DNA from 4 places in the Bacillus sp. NEAU-Y102 genome. Region 3 is predicted to be linked to each of the others. Evidence: riboswitches for the same ligand, from Rfam matches in the RefSeq annotation. Region 3 holds a riboswitch; each other region holds the start of a gene.
The links. Region 3 has a riboswitch for S-adenosylmethionine ahead of ACYFX0_RS25245 (methionine ABC transporter ATP-binding protein). Riboswitches for the same ligand answer to the same signal wherever they lie in the genome.
Positions count from the first base shown of each region.

Region 1: linked by a shared signal. The riboswitch ahead of ACYFX0_RS29720 (ECF-type riboflavin transporter substrate-binding protein) and the one ahead of ACYFX0_RS25245 (methionine ABC transporter ATP-binding protein) in region 3 are both predicted to bind S-adenosylmethionine.
Region 2: linked by a shared signal. The riboswitch ahead of ACYFX0_RS00445 (M20 family metallopeptidase) and the one ahead of ACYFX0_RS25245 (methionine ABC transporter ATP-binding protein) in region 3 are both predicted to bind S-adenosylmethionine.
Region 4: linked by a shared signal. The riboswitch ahead of metK (methionine adenosyltransferase) and the one ahead of ACYFX0_RS25245 (methionine ABC transporter ATP-binding protein) in region 3 are both predicted to bind S-adenosylmethionine.

Region 1 covers NZ_JBTWFK010000019.1:47,401-52,094, reverse strand. Annotated here, with positions in the region: gene ACYFX0_RS29725 (ABC transporter ATP-binding protein) at 1-633, opposite strand, end outside; gene ACYFX0_RS29720 (ECF-type riboflavin transporter substrate-binding protein) at 644-1,192, opposite strand; SAM riboswitch class I at 1,333-1,448, opposite strand; gene ACYFX0_RS29715 (aspartate/glutamate racemase family protein) at 1,602-2,282, shown strand; gene ACYFX0_RS29710 (macrolide family glycosyltransferase) at 2,374-3,561, opposite strand; gene lepB (signal peptidase I) at 3,821-4,351, opposite strand; gene ACYFX0_RS29700 (peptidoglycan D,D-transpeptidase FtsI family protein) at 4,428-4,694, opposite strand, start outside.
Region 2 covers NZ_JBTWFK010000001.1:95,904-100,597, forward strand. Annotated here, with positions in the region: gene ACYFX0_RS00440 (MDR family MFS transporter) at 1-879, opposite strand, end outside; gene ACYFX0_RS00445 (M20 family metallopeptidase) at 1,231-2,436, opposite strand; SAM riboswitch class I at 2,525-2,626, opposite strand; gene ACYFX0_RS00450 (AAA domain-containing protein) at 2,702-4,694, opposite strand, start outside.
Region 3 covers NZ_JBTWFK010000012.1:88,190-92,883, forward strand. Annotated here, with positions in the region: gene ACYFX0_RS25220 (arsenate reductase family protein) at 1-119, shown strand, start outside; gene gcvH (glycine cleavage system protein GcvH) at 161-544, shown strand; gene ACYFX0_RS25230 (toprim domain-containing protein) at 1,186-1,530, shown strand; gene ACYFX0_RS25235 (thioredoxin family protein) at 1,534-1,842, shown strand; gene ACYFX0_RS25240 (hypothetical protein) at 1,995-2,339, shown strand; SAM riboswitch class I at 2,465-2,572, shown strand; gene ACYFX0_RS25245 (methionine ABC transporter ATP-binding protein) at 2,751-3,776, shown strand; gene ACYFX0_RS25250 (methionine ABC transporter permease) at 3,769-4,434, shown strand; gene metQ (methionine ABC transporter substrate-binding lipoprotein MetQ) at 4,458-4,694, shown strand, end outside.
Region 4 covers NZ_JBTWFK010000003.1:434,541-439,234, forward strand. Annotated here, with positions in the region: gene ACYFX0_RS11680 (molybdenum cofactor guanylyltransferase) at 1-361, opposite strand, end outside; gene ACYFX0_RS11685 (MogA/MoaB family molybdenum cofactor biosynthesis protein) at 358-867, opposite strand; gene ACYFX0_RS11690 (hypothetical protein) at 1,104-1,283, shown strand; gene ACYFX0_RS11695 (hypothetical protein) at 1,290-1,469, shown strand; gene metK (methionine adenosyltransferase) at 1,511-2,710, opposite strand; SAM riboswitch class I at 2,880-3,001, opposite strand; gene pckA (phosphoenolpyruvate carboxykinase (ATP)) at 3,230-4,694, shown strand, end outside.

The sequences.
Region 1 (4,694 bases), on a different contig from region 3:
CAGCTTTAAAATTTCTTCTATCCTATGTTCGATAATAACAATCGTTTTATTATATTGCTCATGTATATCTTTCATAAGTTCTATCGTATGTAATGCGCTTAGCGGATCTAAGTTCGCTAACGGTTCATCGAACAATAATATATCCGCATTTGTTGTTAATAAACCAGCAAGAGAAACTGTTTGCTTTTGACCTCCTGATAATTCATGTGGACTTTGTTTATGAAACGTATGCATCTTCACCTTTCTTAATGAGTCCGAAACAATCTTTTTCATATCCTCTTGATTTACACATTCATTTTCTAAATAAAAAGCTACATCTTCTTCTACTGTCAGACCAATAAATTGAGCATCTTGATCTTGCAAAATTGTTCCCACATGTTTACTCTGTTCAAAAATACTGCCTTCCCTCGGATCTTTACCGGCAATTAATACGTTACCTGTACTAATCCCTTCATAAGAAAATGGAATTAGCCCATTGATACAATGAGCTAATGTCGACTTTCCTGAACCACTTCGTCCAGCAATTAGCACTTTTTCCCCAGGGTATATATGAAAGGTAATATCACTTAAAGTAGGCTGCGCAGCATGCCCGTATTGAAAGGTGAATTGTTCAAACGAAATAATTGGTTGCATGTTAACATCCCTACTTTTCAATTTTTAAATGTGCATGTTTCTTATTGGATTTCGCCAAGCCAATTGTAAGTGGCAATCCAAGAACTAAGAATACGATAACATCGGAAATTGTTGCTCCTAATACTTGTATAACAATTTTGTCAAATGGTTCTCCCATCACAATAATATCGAATGCCCCAGCAAATATAATAGCAATGACAATACCAACTAACCCAGTAATTGCCAAATAAGAAATATCTCCCTTGTTAAATGACCCGTTTTTCACACTAAAACCAACTCTTTTTTGAATAAGACCCATTGAAAAACCAATAATCCCTGAACTAATAACCCAGCCCCACCAAATCCCCCAGCCAGCAATCGTATCTGTTACGGTATGACCGATAAGTCCGATTAAGAGTCCTGCCACTGGACCAAATAATGCTCCAAAAACAGTTAATATAGCTAATGCTGGTTTAATAAATGTATTCGGTGCAATAGAAAATCCCCAAAGTCCTAATATCCCGTATAAGGCTGCTCCAATCCCGATTGCTACTACTAACTTTGTTGATAATTTATTCATTACAATTCCCCTCTCATATTGGTCAACTTTTATTATTCTATATTTATTTTAAAAATGAATTATGCATCGACACTTCCTTTCTATACAACAAAAAAATGACCTCTTACATAAGAGGTCATTTTCTTTCACGTTCAAGAATCCTCTTATCTTTCAAAAAACACATCGTGTCCTCTGCGGAATTAGCACCTTCCTATAAAATTGCATAGGGGTTGCTGAGGTTTCTTAGGGCCGTTCCCTCCACCTCTCTGGATAAGTATTAATTTGTAATTCGTATTATGGCACTAAAAAGCATAAATTTCAATACTTTTCTAACTATTTTTATTTTTCGTTAAATAGTACATTTAAATCATTGTATTCTTATCGGAATTATGAAATAATAAATTCAAAATCGTTTCGGGAGGAATGCATTATGAAAGTTATTGGTTTAATTGGGGGATTAAGTTGGGAATCTACATCATTATACTATAAACATATTAATACACTTACACTCTCTCAATACGATCAAAATGCGAAGCTAGTTTTATATAGTATGGACTTTGGAGAAGTAACTACTTTATTACAAAACCATCAATATGAAGAAGTAAAAAATGAACTAGTCACGGTTGCAAAGAAGGTTGAAAAATCTGGGGCTGACTGTTTATTAATGTGTTCAAATACTGTACATCTATTTGCCGAAGAAGTAGAACAAGCAATCTCTATCCCGTTTCTTCACATTGGCGATGTAAGTGCTAAAGAAATGGTAAAACAAAATATAAAACGTATCGGACTATTAGGAACAAAACAAACGATGGAGCAAGATTTCTATAAATCACGATTAGCGAAATATAACATTGAGACAATTATCCCAAATGAAGAGGAAAGAACAGTTATCCATCATGTCATATTAGATGAATTAAGTAAAGGGATCATTTCAGAAGCATCTAAAGAAAAGCTATTACAAATTACAAAGTCATTAATTCAAAACGGCGCTGAAGGTATACTATTAGGCTGTACTGAAATACCTTTACTCATCTCCCAAAATGATCTTACTGTTCCCGTTTTTGATACTGCTTTTTTACATGCAAATACTGCTGTGCAATTTGCTGGATAAGAATATACAAGCATAAAGGTACGAACCTCTATGCTTGTATATAGTTACGACTATTTCCCCCGCTATTTACGGGCAGTAAAACCCCCAACGATTAAAGTTTCACTTTATTTAAAAGAGATTCAATAACTGCAATTACTTCTTTTGAACCACCACATTCTAAAAAGCTATCATTAAGTTTTCGTATACCATGCTTATACTTTTCGTTTGAAAGAACATCTGTTACAGCCTCTTTTAAAGTGTGCACATTAACATGTTCTTTCAATAGTCTACGCGCTGCTTCCAGTTCAGTTAATCTTTGCGCTATCATAGGCTGATCTTTATCATGCGGTATTATTACAAATGGGACATTATAATGAATGGCATCGTGTACGCTATTCATGCCGCCATGTGTAATAAAAACATCCGCTTCATTTAATATTTCTGATTGAGGTACGTATGGAGCAATTATAAAATTATCTGGTGCTTTCTTAATTTTAGAAATATCATTTCTATCACCAATTGCCATTACAACTATCCCATCAAAATCTGAAAAAGTATCAATACAAGTATTAAAGAATGGTTCGAGTCCTTCAAGCAGTGTTCCCATTGAAATATAAATAACTTTCTTCTCTTTAAGTGATTCCAGTGGAAACTTTATATTTGTTTTACGCTTTGAAATACTCGGTCCAATAAAAATGTTATTTTCTCCGAACGATTCGCTATTAGGTTGGAAATAACGACTTGTGTATACGAGACAAACATCACCCTTATTATTCATAAATTGAAGATTATTCTTTGGTTTTACTCCAAATTCATGTTCCATCTGGTTTAGTAATTTTTCAGAGATCTCCTCTGGTTGGAATGGTATATCTGCATTTGGATGAAAAGGTAATGTCTTCAAAAACTCTGAAGGAATTAAAAATATAGGCGAGGACACTACACCTGGAACTTGTAAATACTCCTTTACTAACTCTCCCGCACCAAATATATCATAAATTACGAAATCAAAATTTATGCTTTCACTTAATTGTTTCGTAATTTCTAATATATATAAAGAAGTTTGAACATGCACATGAAAGAAAGCATTTAACCCAGATGAGGTTTCAGCATCAATAGAAATCTCCTTTAATAGATCCGGATGTGTATGTACAGTAGCTCCTAAATCTTCAATCCTATCTTTAAAGTTTGCAGTTGTAATATAATGTACGTTATCCCCTCGTTCAGTAAAGGCTTTCACTAAATTTAATGTAGGGTTTACATGTCCCTCTGCTGGAAAATTAACTACTAAAATATTTAGCACTTATTCCTCACTCCTTACATTTCACTGTTTTAATTAAAGCATACTGTTATTTGTACATGTAATCGTCCCCTAATAGTCCTAAAATGCTTGCTACATTATGTTGATAAATAATTTTCAGTCATCAACATAAAAAAAGCATCTACCTATGTAGATGCCTAACCGTGATAAGGAGTGTTCTGTGAGGTTAGAACAAGCTTCTCTGCTTGTCCTATGCTATCAATATATGATTTATTTTATAAAACGTGAATAGTTAATAGAATTATTTTATCCATTTTATATGATCAAATGGATAAAATACCATTTCTACTTTACCTATTATATTTGACTCATCAATAAGTCCAAGTGTATTCCTACTATCTTTACTATGATTACGATTATCCCCTAACACAAATAATTTATGCGTAGGAACTTTTATTTCTCTCAAATTTGAAAAACGATTGGATACTTGTGACATATCTAAATGTATATACGATTCATCACGCTTTTTACCGTTAATAAATACCTCATCCTCTTTTAGTTGTATGTTATCCCCCGATAATCCAATAATTCGTTTCACATAGTAAGTAGGCTCGTCTTCTTTTTTTATAATGACAACATCTCCATGATGAAAAGACGATAAACAGACGTTTACCTTATTAACAAGTATATAATCTTTTTCATTCAAAGTAGGTTGCATCGAAATTCCTTCTACCATACAAAATAAAAATGACTTATTAATAAAAATAACCCCTATTATAATTAAGATGTAGCTACATATGTTCCTCCAATATTTTAGAATAAACGGCTTCATATATACCTCATTTCTAATCTATTCCCAGATAAAAACGCCTCTAGTTCACATGAATGCTAGAGACGTTTCGTCCATTTTAATTCTCTTTAGAGGCATCTGTTTTTGGCGCTTCACCAGTTAATCGCTTATTTTTCAAATCAAAATAAGCATCTAAAACTTCTTTTCCAATATCGGAGTTAATGCCCGATTTATCATTTTCAACCCACGGTACTACAACAGAAAATGCTACTTCTGGATCATCATATGGCGCATATCCAGCTAATGTTAAGTTATAACATTCTCTACGATCGCCTTTCGCATTTCGCCCAATTTCATTTTCTCCACCATATACAGTTTGTGCGGT
Region 2 (4,694 bases), on a different contig from region 3:
CCAATTCTCAAAATATTTTGCAACAGGTAAAGAACATAAAACAAACAAAATGCCATTTAACCCCATCATCCATCCGAAAATTTCAGTATTACTCAAAGAGAATGAACCAATATTCCATGAGAAAAGAGATTGAGTTGGTACAAATTCCTTTACATATAATGCAAGATAAAGATCTAGCTGCATGAAAGCTATCATAATCAAAACTCCCGCAAATATGTAAAGAGAGAAAATTTTATCACTAAAAATTTTCATATAATTATCCCATTGTTCTTTAAAGATTTTTGATATTGGATTGTTATCTCCATCATTTTTAGAAGCTTCGGGCAGCGTTTCTCTAATTATGAAATAGATTGCTATAAAATAAATAAATGTAACAATTGTACAAGTCCATAACAATTCACTTCGATAATGAAAGAAGAAAAATGAACCTAACACTGGTCCAAATACAGCACCAATATTATTTGCTGTAACAAAAGTGGCAAAGACCACCCTTCTATCCTTTTCTGGCACTATATCAGCTATCATTGCAGAACTTGCTGGACTGTATATTGCCCCGCTAATTCCAATACCGATATAGGCTAAATAATTAATCCAATGTGAATGAGATAAAGCAAAAACTGCAAACATTGCTACTTGTATGATTGTGCCTAATAGCATGACAGGTCGACGCCCTAATCGATCAGCTAAATATCCACCTAACAAATTACCTATTATGCCTACAAGAGGTATAATTGCCATTAAAATTCCGCCAATTGCTTTACCAAAAGCATCGCTATAGTATATTGCCATAAACGGAAAATACATCCAAAACAATGTATTGAACATAGTTTCGCCAATCAATCTAGTTTTTAAATTTCTGTCCCAAGATAACCATTTCAACGTAATACATCCCCTATTTTAACTTTTCAAATATTCACTATACATTTTATAAACTGTCAGTCCAAGGGAAATATAATAACATAAAGTGAATTTATTTTACAAATTAATATAGAAATATAAATTTTAATTACAACACATTCTCTAGTTATTATCCTTTAATGCAATTCGAACTCACAGATCACCGTTACTATTAAACTAGACTAGACCAGATCCAAGATATCAATAAAGAAATTCATCCTCAAAATTAATGAAGAAACAAATGATTCATAAATAGAAAAGAACATTGATTTTTTTCAATGTTCTTTTCTATTATTTCTGCATATGAATTAGATTTATATTCGAAAAAGTGCCTTACCCCTGATTCCTCTGCACCTCTCTAAACTCCTCCTTCACCTTCTCTAACAACCCTTCTTCCGTAATTAATCGATACGCCGTATTTGCTAATGCTTTTGCCGATGTAATTAATGCTTTATCTCCAAGTTCTGAACGTGCTGCTTCTCTAAATTCATTCGTATGTGCAATTAAGTCATCTGGTCCGATTTTAATGTACGGATGAATTGTCGGTACGACTTGACTTACGTTTCCTGCGTCGGTTGAACCGATCCCTACTCTTTCTTTACGATTTACCTCTTCACCTAATAGTTCTAATTCTTCCGCTACGATATCGTTATATGTTTTTGTTACGAGTAATTCATCGATTTCATTTTGGAATTGATGAATTTTTACTTTTGCACCTGTTGCTAACGCTGCTCCCTCAGCAATGTTTCTTACTTTTTCTGTTACTTCTGCACATCTTTTTCGCGTTGCTGCGCGGATGAAGAACCTTGCCGCGGCGTAGTCAGGAATAATGTTAGGTGCTTTTCCGCCTTCTGTAATAACGCCATGAATTTTCACGTCTGACGGAAGTTGTTGGCGAAGTGCGTTAATACTGTTATAGAGCTGAATAACCGCATCTAATGCATTAATCCCTTCTTCTGGTGAGGCTGCAGCGTGAGCTGTTTTTCCGTAAAAATGAAAATCAAGTGGATCGACTGCTAATGAAGGACTCGTTGTCGCTGTCTTTGCGCTCGGATGAATCATAAGCGCCGCATCAATGTCTTTAAATAAACCTGCCTTTACATAACTTGATTTCGCGCTACCATTTGGCCCGCCTTCTTCTGCTGGTGTACCAAACACGACAACTTCCCCGCCAATTTCTTCAAGCGTTTCTGATAATGCGATTGCTGCTGCAACGCTAATTGTGCCAATTAAATTGTGACCACACGCATGACCTAGTCCTGGTAAAGCGTCATACTCCGCTAAAAATGCAATGACTGGTCCTTGTTTTCCTGAACTTTTTCGCGCGATAAAACCTGTTTCATGTCCAGCTATATTGTGTTGCAGCTGAAATCCTGCACTACCTAGTAATAAGCTTAACGTTCTGGATGCGTAAAACTCTTGGTTTCCAATCTCCGGATTCGCATGAATATCATGACTTGTTTCTATGTACTTTTCCTTATTTCTTTCGATACTCTCTTCAATTGTTTTTCTTTGTGACGTTACTCCTGTCGCTCCCATTGTTCTTCCTCCTTTTATTTTCACGTAAAAAAGCCTCTTTCTAAAAGATAGAAAGAGGCTTCTGTATATACAATCAAAATGAGCTTCTTTCTTATCTTTCAAGTTACCTTGCTGGAATTGGCACAGTATTCATAACGAATCCGCTGCCGAGGTATCATAGGGCCAGTCCCTCCACCTCTCGCGATAAGAATTTTCATAAAATTATATTAAATTACATTCATTCTAAGTTCATTCCAAATAAAAGTCAAGGAATTCCTATCCGAATTTACCGAATATCTAAAAATCCTTTTAATACACCAATTGTTTCTGGCGCTTGCAGTCTGGCACATACGTACGGAAATTCTGTACTACCTTCAAACATCATTTGAGATGTAAGCGGTGCGCCTGCCCAGAAGATTTCATCATCAATTACGATAAACGGGAATGCTTTATTTTGTCTTTGTAACTTTACATTTTTCAGTGGAACTGGTCCATCACTATAAACTGTTATCTGTGCATTTGTACGCATTAACGCTTGCCATACTCGCTTATCCACTTGTTTTGTACTTGGAAGTGAAATAATAATTTTTCGTTTTGCGGCTAAAATATCTTTTAATAACCCTTTCGGCTCTTCAAGATTCATTTCCATAAACCAGCGTAAACGTTTCGAAATTTTCCGTTCCCACAATTGTCTTGATGTCGTGCGATCATACACATCTCCATGACGTTCTATATGAGCTGTTAATTGTGATAACGCTTGTTTTCTCGAAAGGTTTTTACGCATATAATGGCAATCTGATAATTGAATGAACTTCCCTCTCGCTCTTGTCACTGCTACATTGACGAGGCGATGGTTTTTGTGATCAAAGAATAATACGCCAGGTCGTTCTTGCGGATAACTGTCAACCGTATCAAAGATCATCATATCTCTTTCAGAACCTTGGAACTTATGAACTGTCGCCGCTAAAACTGGTATGTTTTGATATTTCGTTCTCTGCAACATTTCTCTAATACACGTTGATAAAAAGCGTGACTGCGCCCTGTAAGGTGTCACAACACCAATCGACTGAACACCGTCTAACAATCCGATTAACATCATTTGCATCGCTACTAAACCAGACATAATGTTAAAACGTGAACCAGAAGCCGCATCTTTTAACGAAAAAGCTCCCATTTTGCTCGTATCAAATAAAACACTCGCTTCATTTGCGAACGGCTGCAATTGCGCAAGTTCTTTACGCTCTGAAACAGACGGATGATCGTATACTCTATTTTTATAAATAAACGAATTCGTAAACTTCGATATATCCGCATGCATACGTCTTTGTTCCTGCAACATAAATAGGTTCGGATGTGCTTCTGATTTATTAACAGACTCAACAATCCCAGCATGGTAAAACATATCTTCCCCAAGCCATTTGCGAACAAGTTCATGGTTCGCCATCGCAATTGGAGGTAATTGTAAAAAGTCGCCACAAACAACGATACGTTTTCCAAGTGAAGCAGCTAATGCGATTTGCGGAACGAACGCCATACTCACTTCATCTACGACAACTAAATCAAATGTACGCTCATAAATTAGCGCATCAATTGCACATTTTGATAGAGTTGCACCAATTACTTTCGCATTTTCAATATATTCTTTTTCTACTTCTTTAATTTTCGCTTTTTGCTTTCGAAGATCACTTTCAATCTCTTGTATACGCTTCTTATCAGCAGAAGTCGCTTTATATGATAAAATCTTTTCACGAAGATCTTGTCGTGTTTCTTCTAAATAGAGTCTTTCTTCTCCCCAAGATCCGTTCGTCGTTTCAACTAGCTTCGACGTAAGTAATGTTTCATGATTTCGTATATGTTCATGTTGACTATAACCGTAACGAACAATTTCGCCAGGTGTCCATTTCTTTTTCTTCTCAATTTGTTTCGTTACTTCGCTCATTAATACGTCCACTGCCGCATTACTATGAGCTAACACAAGTACCGATTTTCCTTTTTGGTAATGAGCCGAAATAATACGTGATAAATTGTACGACTTCCCTGTTCCAGGCGGTCCCCATACGTACGTTGTCGGATTGTAAAACGAACGATATGCTAGTTCATTTTTCGGATTTTTCATCTTCTCAATATGCTTCGGACTGCTCGTCCCATCAACGAGACGCTTTATACGATTACGTTTTAGCTTATCTTTACGTGCTTCTTTCAATCGCTCTTGCAGTTGCTCTAAAAGTTGCCACGGTTCACTGTATAAAACCGCTTCTCTTATTTCACCTTGTATATAA
Region 3 (4,694 bases):
ACGAGCTTTTAGCATCTGATGGCATGTTGATTAAACGTCCAATTGTAACAGATGGAACGAATGTAACACTTGGTTTTAACGAAGAGCAGTTTGAAAGTGTGTGGAAAAAGTACCAATAAGGTATTTTTACATAATTAATACATTCACTGGAGGTACAGTCATGAGCATTCCAAATAATTTACGTTACTCTGAAGAACACGAATGGGTAAAAACTGAAGGTAATGAAGTTGTTATCGGTATCACTCACTTTGCACAAGGTGAGCTAGGCGATATCGTATTCGTTGAACTTCCTGAAGTAGGTGCAACAATCGAAGCTGACGAGCCATTCGGAAGCGTAGAATCTGTTAAAACAGTTTCTGAGTTATACGCACCTGTAAGCGGTAAAGTTGTAGCAGTAAACGAAGAATTAAGTGACCAACCAGAACTTGTTAACGAATCTCCATACGAGGGTGCATGGATGGTTAAAGTTGAACTTTCTGATGCAAGCCAAGTTGAGAAGTTATTAACTGCAGAAAAATATGCAGAAATGACAAACCAAGACTAATTATAGTCGACTAAAGGACAGCCTTTGTGCTGTCCTTTTTTATTTTATGTAAAATAATGAATGTAGAATCATATACTAATTATCGTGTAGGAGAACGTTTTTTGAAAAAAATTTTCGTTTAATCTTTATGCAGGTTTAGCCGTTTTTGCTTTTCATGCCTAAACAGTCGATGCCGCTTTTCTTTATTGTCCATCTCCAGCGGCTAGATTGTTCGGTGGCTTCGCTTCTTCCTGAGAGGCAAAAAGCGCCTCTACGTCAGAAGCTCCATCCCCCCTCACAATCTGAACGAGCCGCTTGCGCTTTTCATTGTCCATCTCCAGCGGCTAGATTGTTCGGTGGCTTCGCTTCTTCCTGAGAGGCAAAAAGCGCCTCTACGTCAGAAGCTCCATCCCCCCTCACAATCTGAACGAGCCGCTTGCGCTTTTCATTGTCTAGCTCCACCTCCTAGCCCTTCATGTCTAAGAACCTTCCGCACGAGAAGACAAAAAGCGTCTTCTGTACGGAAGAACCTTAGCCAACAGGGCTAAACAGTCGGTTTCGCTTTTCTTTTGCAAAAATAAACAGGAAACAACATGAAAATAACGAATATACTATATACTAAGTTCAAGGTTATATAGTATATGGTGATCGGGTGATGACATATGATTTATGTAGAAAAAGTCATTATTGTAGAAGGTACATCAGATAGAAGAAAGATTGAATCTATTATTCGTGAACCGGTGGAAATTGTTTGTACAAATGGTACAATTGGTTTATCGAAAATGGATGAGCTCGTTGATCAGTTTTTTGATAAGGAAGTGTATGTGCTAGTAGATGCTGATGATGCTGGAGAAAAGTTAAGGAAACAATTTCGAAAAGAATTTCCGCAAGCCGAGCATATCTATATTGATCGCTCGTACCGAGAAGTGGCAACTGCGCCATCTACACACTTAGCAAATGTATTATGGGGAGCCGACATTGACGTTTATACAGAATATTTACGGTAAGGAATGATAGAAGTGATTGATTGGACAGGAGCCGAAGCTACATCCCTAATAGAGAACGAAGAAAAAACAGTGTTATATGTATATACTCCAATGTGTGGAACATGCCAATTAGCAAAAAAGATGTTAACAGTCGTTGAGATGACAATTGAAGAGTTGAAAATTGGGATGTTAGATTTAAATTATGCTCCACATTTAGCAAAAGAGTATGGGATTGAAAGTGTACCTTGTTTACTTGTTTTTGAAAATGGGACACTGATGAAGAAGATATACGCATTTCATTCGGTTGAATATTTATATACGGAATTAAAGTAGGCGGCAAAATTTTTGCCGCCTCGACATATTTCTTGGGAAATATGTCGAGATGCAGGATGGATACAGTATTTGTCGAGCGAAAATAACAGGATTGCTCTTTAGTGAGAGGGAATGGTATGTAATAGAAAGTGATATGAAGGATGTGATTTAGGGTGAGATTATATTCTTTGCTTCAATCATTTGTAAATTACGCTAATGGTCAATATCATTTAGAGCCGCTTTTAAGACGAGAGGAAAAAACTGTTAATTTCCGTTTGGGAGATGAAAGTTGTTCGTTACAAATTTCAAGAGATTATATAGAGCTGGTACATGAGGAAAGAGGAACGGAACAAATCATTTGCTTAGACGAAAAGGATATAGAACAATTGGTTAATGGAAATGTACGATTGCAAATGTTAATGAACGATGGACGTGTACAATATTCGGGAACGTATCGAACGATGCTATTAGTCGAATCGATGTTTCATATATGTAAACCGATGTCAGTAGGTGCTTAAAATTCTGAAGGTTCATTTTTTGCGAAAATTTCTGTTGACATGGTGTTTGGATATTGATACAATTCAATTCATAAAATATAGACAATTTCATAAATTACAAATCAGACGAAAATTGAATCTGATTTCTCTTATCAAGAGAGGTGGAGGGACTGTGCCCTGTGAAGCCCGGCAACCGTCAACTTATGTTGAAATGGTGCCAATTCCTGCAAAGCAAATGCTTTGAGAGATGAGAGAGAGGGATAATGTTGTTATATACGCACATAAACCTTTCTGCTTCTCTAAAGCAGAAAGGTTTTTTTATTGTTTGAATGTGGAGGACATTCAAATAATAAAAGTAGTGATAACGGTGGACTACACGCATTAAACATAAAAAATTGCGGAGTCGACCTAAACAAAAAAGGGGTGAACATCATGATTCTATTAGAGAATGTAAAGAAAATATATAAAGCAAAAAGCGGTGATGTCACTGCTGTAGATAACGCCAATTTAAAAATAGAAAAAGGCGAAATATTTGGTGTTATCGGATATAGCGGCGCTGGGAAAAGTTCTTTAATCAGATTGTTTAACCAGTTAGAAAAACCGACTTCTGGCCAAATTACAATTGCGAATCGTGTTATATCAACAATTACAGGAAGTGAACTTCGTAAGGCAAGGCAAGAAATCGGAATGATTTTTCAACACTTCAACTTACTTTGGTCACGAACTGTACGTGAAAATATTGAGTTTCCACTTGAAATTGCAGGTGTTGATAAAACGAAGAGAAGAAAACGTGTTGATGAATTAATTCATCTTGTCGGATTAGAAGGAAGAGGAGACGCGTACCCATCTCAGCTGAGCGGGGGACAAAAACAACGCGTTGGGATTGCAAGAGCATTAGCTAACAACCCACAAGTACTTTTATGTGATGAAGCAACGTCGGCTCTTGATCCAGAAACGACAGATCAAATTTTGGATTTACTATTAGACATCAATAAGCGCCTTGGTTTAACAATTGTACTCATTACACATGAGATGCACGTAATTCGAAAGATTTGTAATCGAGTGGCGGTAATGGAGAGAGGAAAGATTGTAGAAACGGGTCCAGTACTTGATGTATTCCGTAATCCGAAGCAAGATATTACGAAACGATTTGTACAGCAGTTAACAGATTCTGAAGATACAAATGAAACGATTGAATGTTTAATTGAAAAATATCCAGATGGAAAAGTAATTCGTTTGCAGTTTATTGGTGAGGCTGTAGAAAGACCAGTGCTTCAACGATTGATGCAACGCAGTGATATAGAAGTTAGCATTTTGCAAGGAAATATCGCACAAACGAATAACGGTTCTTACGGTAGTTTAGTTGTTCATTTAAATGGTGAGGAAACAGCGATCCAGCAAGCAATAGAAGGAATTCATCAAGATCAAGTAGAGCTGGAGGTGATTGCACATGGATAAGTTACTCGCAAATGTTGATTGGAATCAAATGTTAGAAGCAACGGGTGAAACGTTATATATGACGGCAATCGCAGCTCTTGCGACATTTGTTTTAGGACTAATTTTAGGATTGTTACTCTTCATGACAGCAAAAGATAATTTATGGGAAAACAAATCAATTAATACGGTGATTGGAGCATTCGTAAATATATTCCGTTCTATACCGTTCATCATTTTAATTATTTTATTAATCCCATTCACAAAGATTCTTCTTGGAACAATTCTTGGAGCAAGTGCAGCGCTGCCGGCTTTAATTATTGGAGCGGCACCATTCTACGCGAGAATGGTTGAAATCGCACTTCGCGAAATTGATAAAGGTGTAATTGAAGCTTCAAAAGCAATGGGAGCAAAAACAAGCACAATTATTTTGAAAGTGTTAATTCCAGAATCGTTACCAGCATTAGTATCTGGTATTACGGTTACGACAATTGCTTTAGTAGGATATACAGCAATGGCGGGAGTTGTTGGTGCTGGTGGCCTTGGAACACTTGCTTACTTAGAAGGATTCCAAAGAGGAAATAACGATGTAACAATCGTTGCGACAATTTGTGTATTACTAGTTGTATTTTTAATTCAGTGGATTGGTGATAGTTTAACGACTCGAATAGATAAACGATAATAAAAAATGGGAGGATGTTTCAAATGAAAAAATTATTACTTACAGCACTTATTTCAACTTCAATTTTTGGCTTAGCTGCTTGTGGCGGGAAAGATAAAGATGAAAAGAAGCTTGTTGTTGGTGCTTCTAACGTACCGCACGCTGAAATTTTAGAAAAGGCAAAACCGTTACTTGAGAAAAAAGGAATTGAATTAGAAGTGAAAAAATTCCAAGATTACGTGTTGCCAAATAAATCGTTAGCGGATAAGGATTTAGATGCA
Region 4 (4,694 bases), on a different contig from region 3:
CATATTCATTGCTCGTTTGCTCCAGTAAAATGGTAAACCATTCATGCGAAACATTTGGCGCATCGCAAGGCATAATAGCATACCAATCTGCTTCTATGTATTCCATTCCTGATACAATACCGGCCAGCGGTCCATTCCCTTTATAGTGCGGGATATCTTCTATAACAGGAACTTGTACGAATTGCTCTACTCGCTCTTTTATATCAGAATGACTAATGACTACAACTTCTTGGAGCGCACTTGTCATCTCTTTCAAAATATGCTCAATAAAAGTACTACCTTGCCAGCTCGCTAACGCTTTCGGCTCACCAAATCTACTCGACATACCGCCCGCTAATACAATTCCAGCCCACCTACTCATTGGCGATGTAGCTCAAATGTAATATGGCCTAATTCCGGTAAAATTAATTTATTCATCGCAAGGCGAACCGCCCCGCTCGATCCTGGCATCGAGAAAACTACTTTGCGCCCAATTGTACCCCCAATCGCTCTACTTAACATTGCGCTGCTTCCGATATCTTCTAAATAACTAATCATGCGGAACAACTCACCAAACCCGACAATCTCTTTATCTAATAGAGCTGACACTGCTTCAATTGTTACATCACGCTTCGTAATACCAGTACCGCCATTTGTTAATACAACATCTACATCTTCCTTATGATAACCAGCTAACACTGCTTGCTGAATACTTTCTTTATCATCTTTTACAATTTCATAAGAGGTTACTGTATGGCCCGCTTCTTTTAACAATTCATGTAATAGTTGTCCGCTCTTATCCGTTTCTTCCGTACGTGTATCGGAAATCGTAACAATCTTGCAACGCACTTCTTTTGGAGCTTGTTTTTTATGTTCAGTTACACTCATTTTTTATCTTTCCTTTCTTAAAGACTTTTCTTCATTTTATCATACATATCTTTACACAATTATGTATGAAGCCAATCATGCGCCATGATACAATATAAGTATACTAATCCACAAAAAGGAAAGTGCACTTTCTTATACTCCTAGACTACACATCTTTAGTTACTCTTTATATTTTCTACATAATAGAATTCAATTTTAAAACTTGTACTAAAAAATAAATTGGAGGTCTACATAGTATGGAACTTTATAAAAAATTAACAACAACATTCATCCTCTTATTCGTCGCTTCAATCACTGTCGGCTTTTCCTTAAAAGGCGCAATTCCATACGCTACATTAGTAAGCATTATATTCGCGACACTATTTTTACTAAGCAGTGCCTTTTGCGCAGGTAAAGCACGTCAAATGAACGGTTGATTACATATGTTCCAGAAGAAACCCACCCTTTGTAAATCATATAAAAAGGAAATACAAACGTATGAAAAGGCTTGGATTCATATGCCATTTCCAGCAAGTGGCATGACTAATATGAAAAAGTATATTGAGCTAGATGGAGAAGTATATTGTAGTTCATGTATTCAAATTGTAAGTAAAACGAAATAAAAAAAGCTTTGCGCTCACCGCGCAAAGCTTTTTTTCATATATTATAGACCAGCTTGCTCTTTTAAAGCTGCAGCTTTGTCTGTACGTTCCCATGAAAGATCTACATCAGTACGTCCGAAGTGGCCGTAAGCTGCTGTTTGTTTGTAAATTGGGCGACGTAAGTCTAGCATTTTAATAATACCAGCTGGGCGAAGATCGAAGTTGTTACGAACTAGTTCTACTAGTACGTCTTCAGATACTTTACCTGTGCCGAATGTATCAACTGAAATTGATACTGGTTGTGCTACACCGATTGCGTATGCAAGTTGTACTTCTGCTTTGTCAGCAAGACCAGCTGCTACGATGTTTTTCGCAACATAACGAGCTGCATATGCTGCTGAACGGTCAACTTTTGTTGCATCTTTACCAGAGAATGCACCGCCGCCATGGCGAGCATATCCACCGTAAGTATCAACGATGATTTTACGTCCTGTTAAACCAGCATCACCTTGTGGTCCACCAATTACGAAGCGGCCAGTTGGATTAATGAAGAATTTCGTTTCTCCATCCATTAATTCTGCTGGTACTACAGCTTTAATTACGTGCTCTTTTAAGTCGCGATCGATTTCTTCCCATGTAACATCTGGGTGATGTTGTGTAGAAATTACGATAGTATCAACACGTACTGGTTTACCATTTTCATCATACTCAACTGTAACTTGCGTTTTTCCATCTGGACGTAAGTATGACAATGTATCATCTTTACGTACTTCAGTTAAACGGCGAGCTAATTTGTGAGCAAGCGAGATTGGAAGTGGCATTAATTCTTGTGTTTCATTACATGCAAAACCAAACATTAAACCTTGGTCTCCTGCACCAATTGCCTCAATCTCAGCGTCAGTCATTTGACCTTCGCGTGCTTCTAGCGCTTGGTCAACACCCATAGCGATGTCAGCAGACTGCTCATCGATAGATGTTAAAACAGCACAAGTTTCTGCATCGAATCCGTATTTTGCGCGTGTGTAACCAATGCCTTGAATTGTTTCACGAACGATTTTCGGAATATCTACGTAAGTAGAAGTCGTAATTTCCCCCGCTACCAATACTAAACCAGTTGTTACAGTTGTTTCACAAGCTACACGTGCATTTGCGTCTTTTGATAAGATCGCATCTAAAATTGAATCAGAAATTTGGTCACAAATTTTATCTGGATGTCCTTCAGTTACAGACTCAGATGTGAACAGATGACGTTTTTTTGTCATGTGGTAAACCTCCCTACAGTAATTGTATATATTGTACGGAACTCATCCTTAATTTGCCACAAACTGCGACATACATTTATTCTCCCACACAAGCATACAGAAAAACCTTTCCTACTTTACATAGAGGAAAGGTTTAATTTGCTACTTGCATACTGCTTTTTGCCCTTCGCTCTTATCGTTCGAGACCTGTAGCCTCGCACAGGTTTTAGCACCTATTCACCTGCATTTATCAATACAAGTGAGGTTGCTGGGCTTCATCGGGCCTGTCCCTCCGCCAGCTCGGGATAAGAGAGTATCCGTCCCAACCTATACTAAAGAAATGATATTCATTTGTCAATTAATATTCACATTTTCCTGAAAGTTTTTCTCAATACGCCTAAAATGAAATATTAATAGGGAAATAATACATTCACACAAACAAAAAGAAATAAATAGTATACATTATTTATATAATTGTGTTATACTATTGTTGGGGATTACGAGAAATATTTCATTAAATGAAAAGGATGGTATATAAATATGAGTACTGTGAATGTCCAAATTGGTTTACACGAATTATTGAACGGAAGCAATGCACAGATTCAACTAAGTGTTCCGCAATTAGTGGAAAAAGTATTAATGCGAAATGAAGGGAAATTAACTTCTACTGGTGCCGTTTCTGCTTCAACAGGAAAATATACAGGACGTTCTCCTAAAGATAAATTTATTGTGAAAGAAGCATCGGTTGCTGACAAAATTGCTTGGGGAGCTGTGAACCAACCGATTTCTGAAGAACATTTTAATAAATTATATACTAAAGTTTTAGAATACTTAAAAGAAAAAGAAGAGTTATTCGTCTTCAAAGGATTTGCAGGCGCTGACCGCAATTACCGCCTACCAATTCAAGTTATTAATGAATATGCATGGCACAATTTATTTGTACATCAATTATTCATTCGTCCAACTGAAGAAGAATTAACAACTCATGAGTCAGGGTTCACAATTGTTTCTGCACCGAATTTCAAAGCTGATCCAGCTGTTGACGGTACAAACTCTGAAGCATTCATTATGGTTTCATTCGAAAAACGTATTGTACTAATTGGTGGTACAGAATACGCTGGAGAAATGAAAAAATCAATCTTCTCTATTATGAACTTCTTACTACCTGAACAAGATATTCTTTCTATGCATTGCTCTGCAAACGTAGGTGAAGAAGGTGACGTAGCACTATTCTTCGGTTTATCTGGAACAGGTAAAACAACCTTATCTGCTGATCCAAACCGTAAATTAATCGGTGATGATGAGCACGGTTGGTCTGATAACGGTGTATTCAATATTGAAGGCGGTTGCTATGCAAAATGTGTAAACCTTTCTCACGAGAAAGAACCACAAATTTTCGATGCAATCAAATTCGGATCTGTTTTAGAAAACGTTATCATTAATAACCAAACGCGTATCGCAGACTACAACGATACTACTTTAACAGAAAATACTCGTGCTGCATACCCTATGCATGCGATCGACAATATCGTACTGCCAAGTGTTGCTGGACACCCAAATACTATTATTTTCTTAACTGCTGATGCATCTGGCGTATTGCCTCCAATCAGTAAGTTATCAAAAGAGCAAGCTATGTATCATTTCTTAAGTGGTTACACTAGTAAACTAGCAGGAACAGAGCGCGGTGTTACATCTCCGCAAGCTACATTCTCAACTTGCTTCGGTTCACCATTCTTACCACTTGATGCATCTCGCTACGCTGAAATGCTTGGTGAAAAAATCGAGAAACACGATGCGAAAGTATTCCTAGTAAACACTGGCTGGACTGGCGGCGAATACGGCGTTGGTAAACGTATGAACTTAGGTTATACTCGTGCAATGATTCAAGCAGCATTAAGCGGTGAACTTGCAAAAACTGAAACAGCTAAACATGACATCTTCGGTCTTGAAGTTCCACTTCACGTACCAGGTGTACCTGACGAAGTGTTAATGCCTGAACAAACTT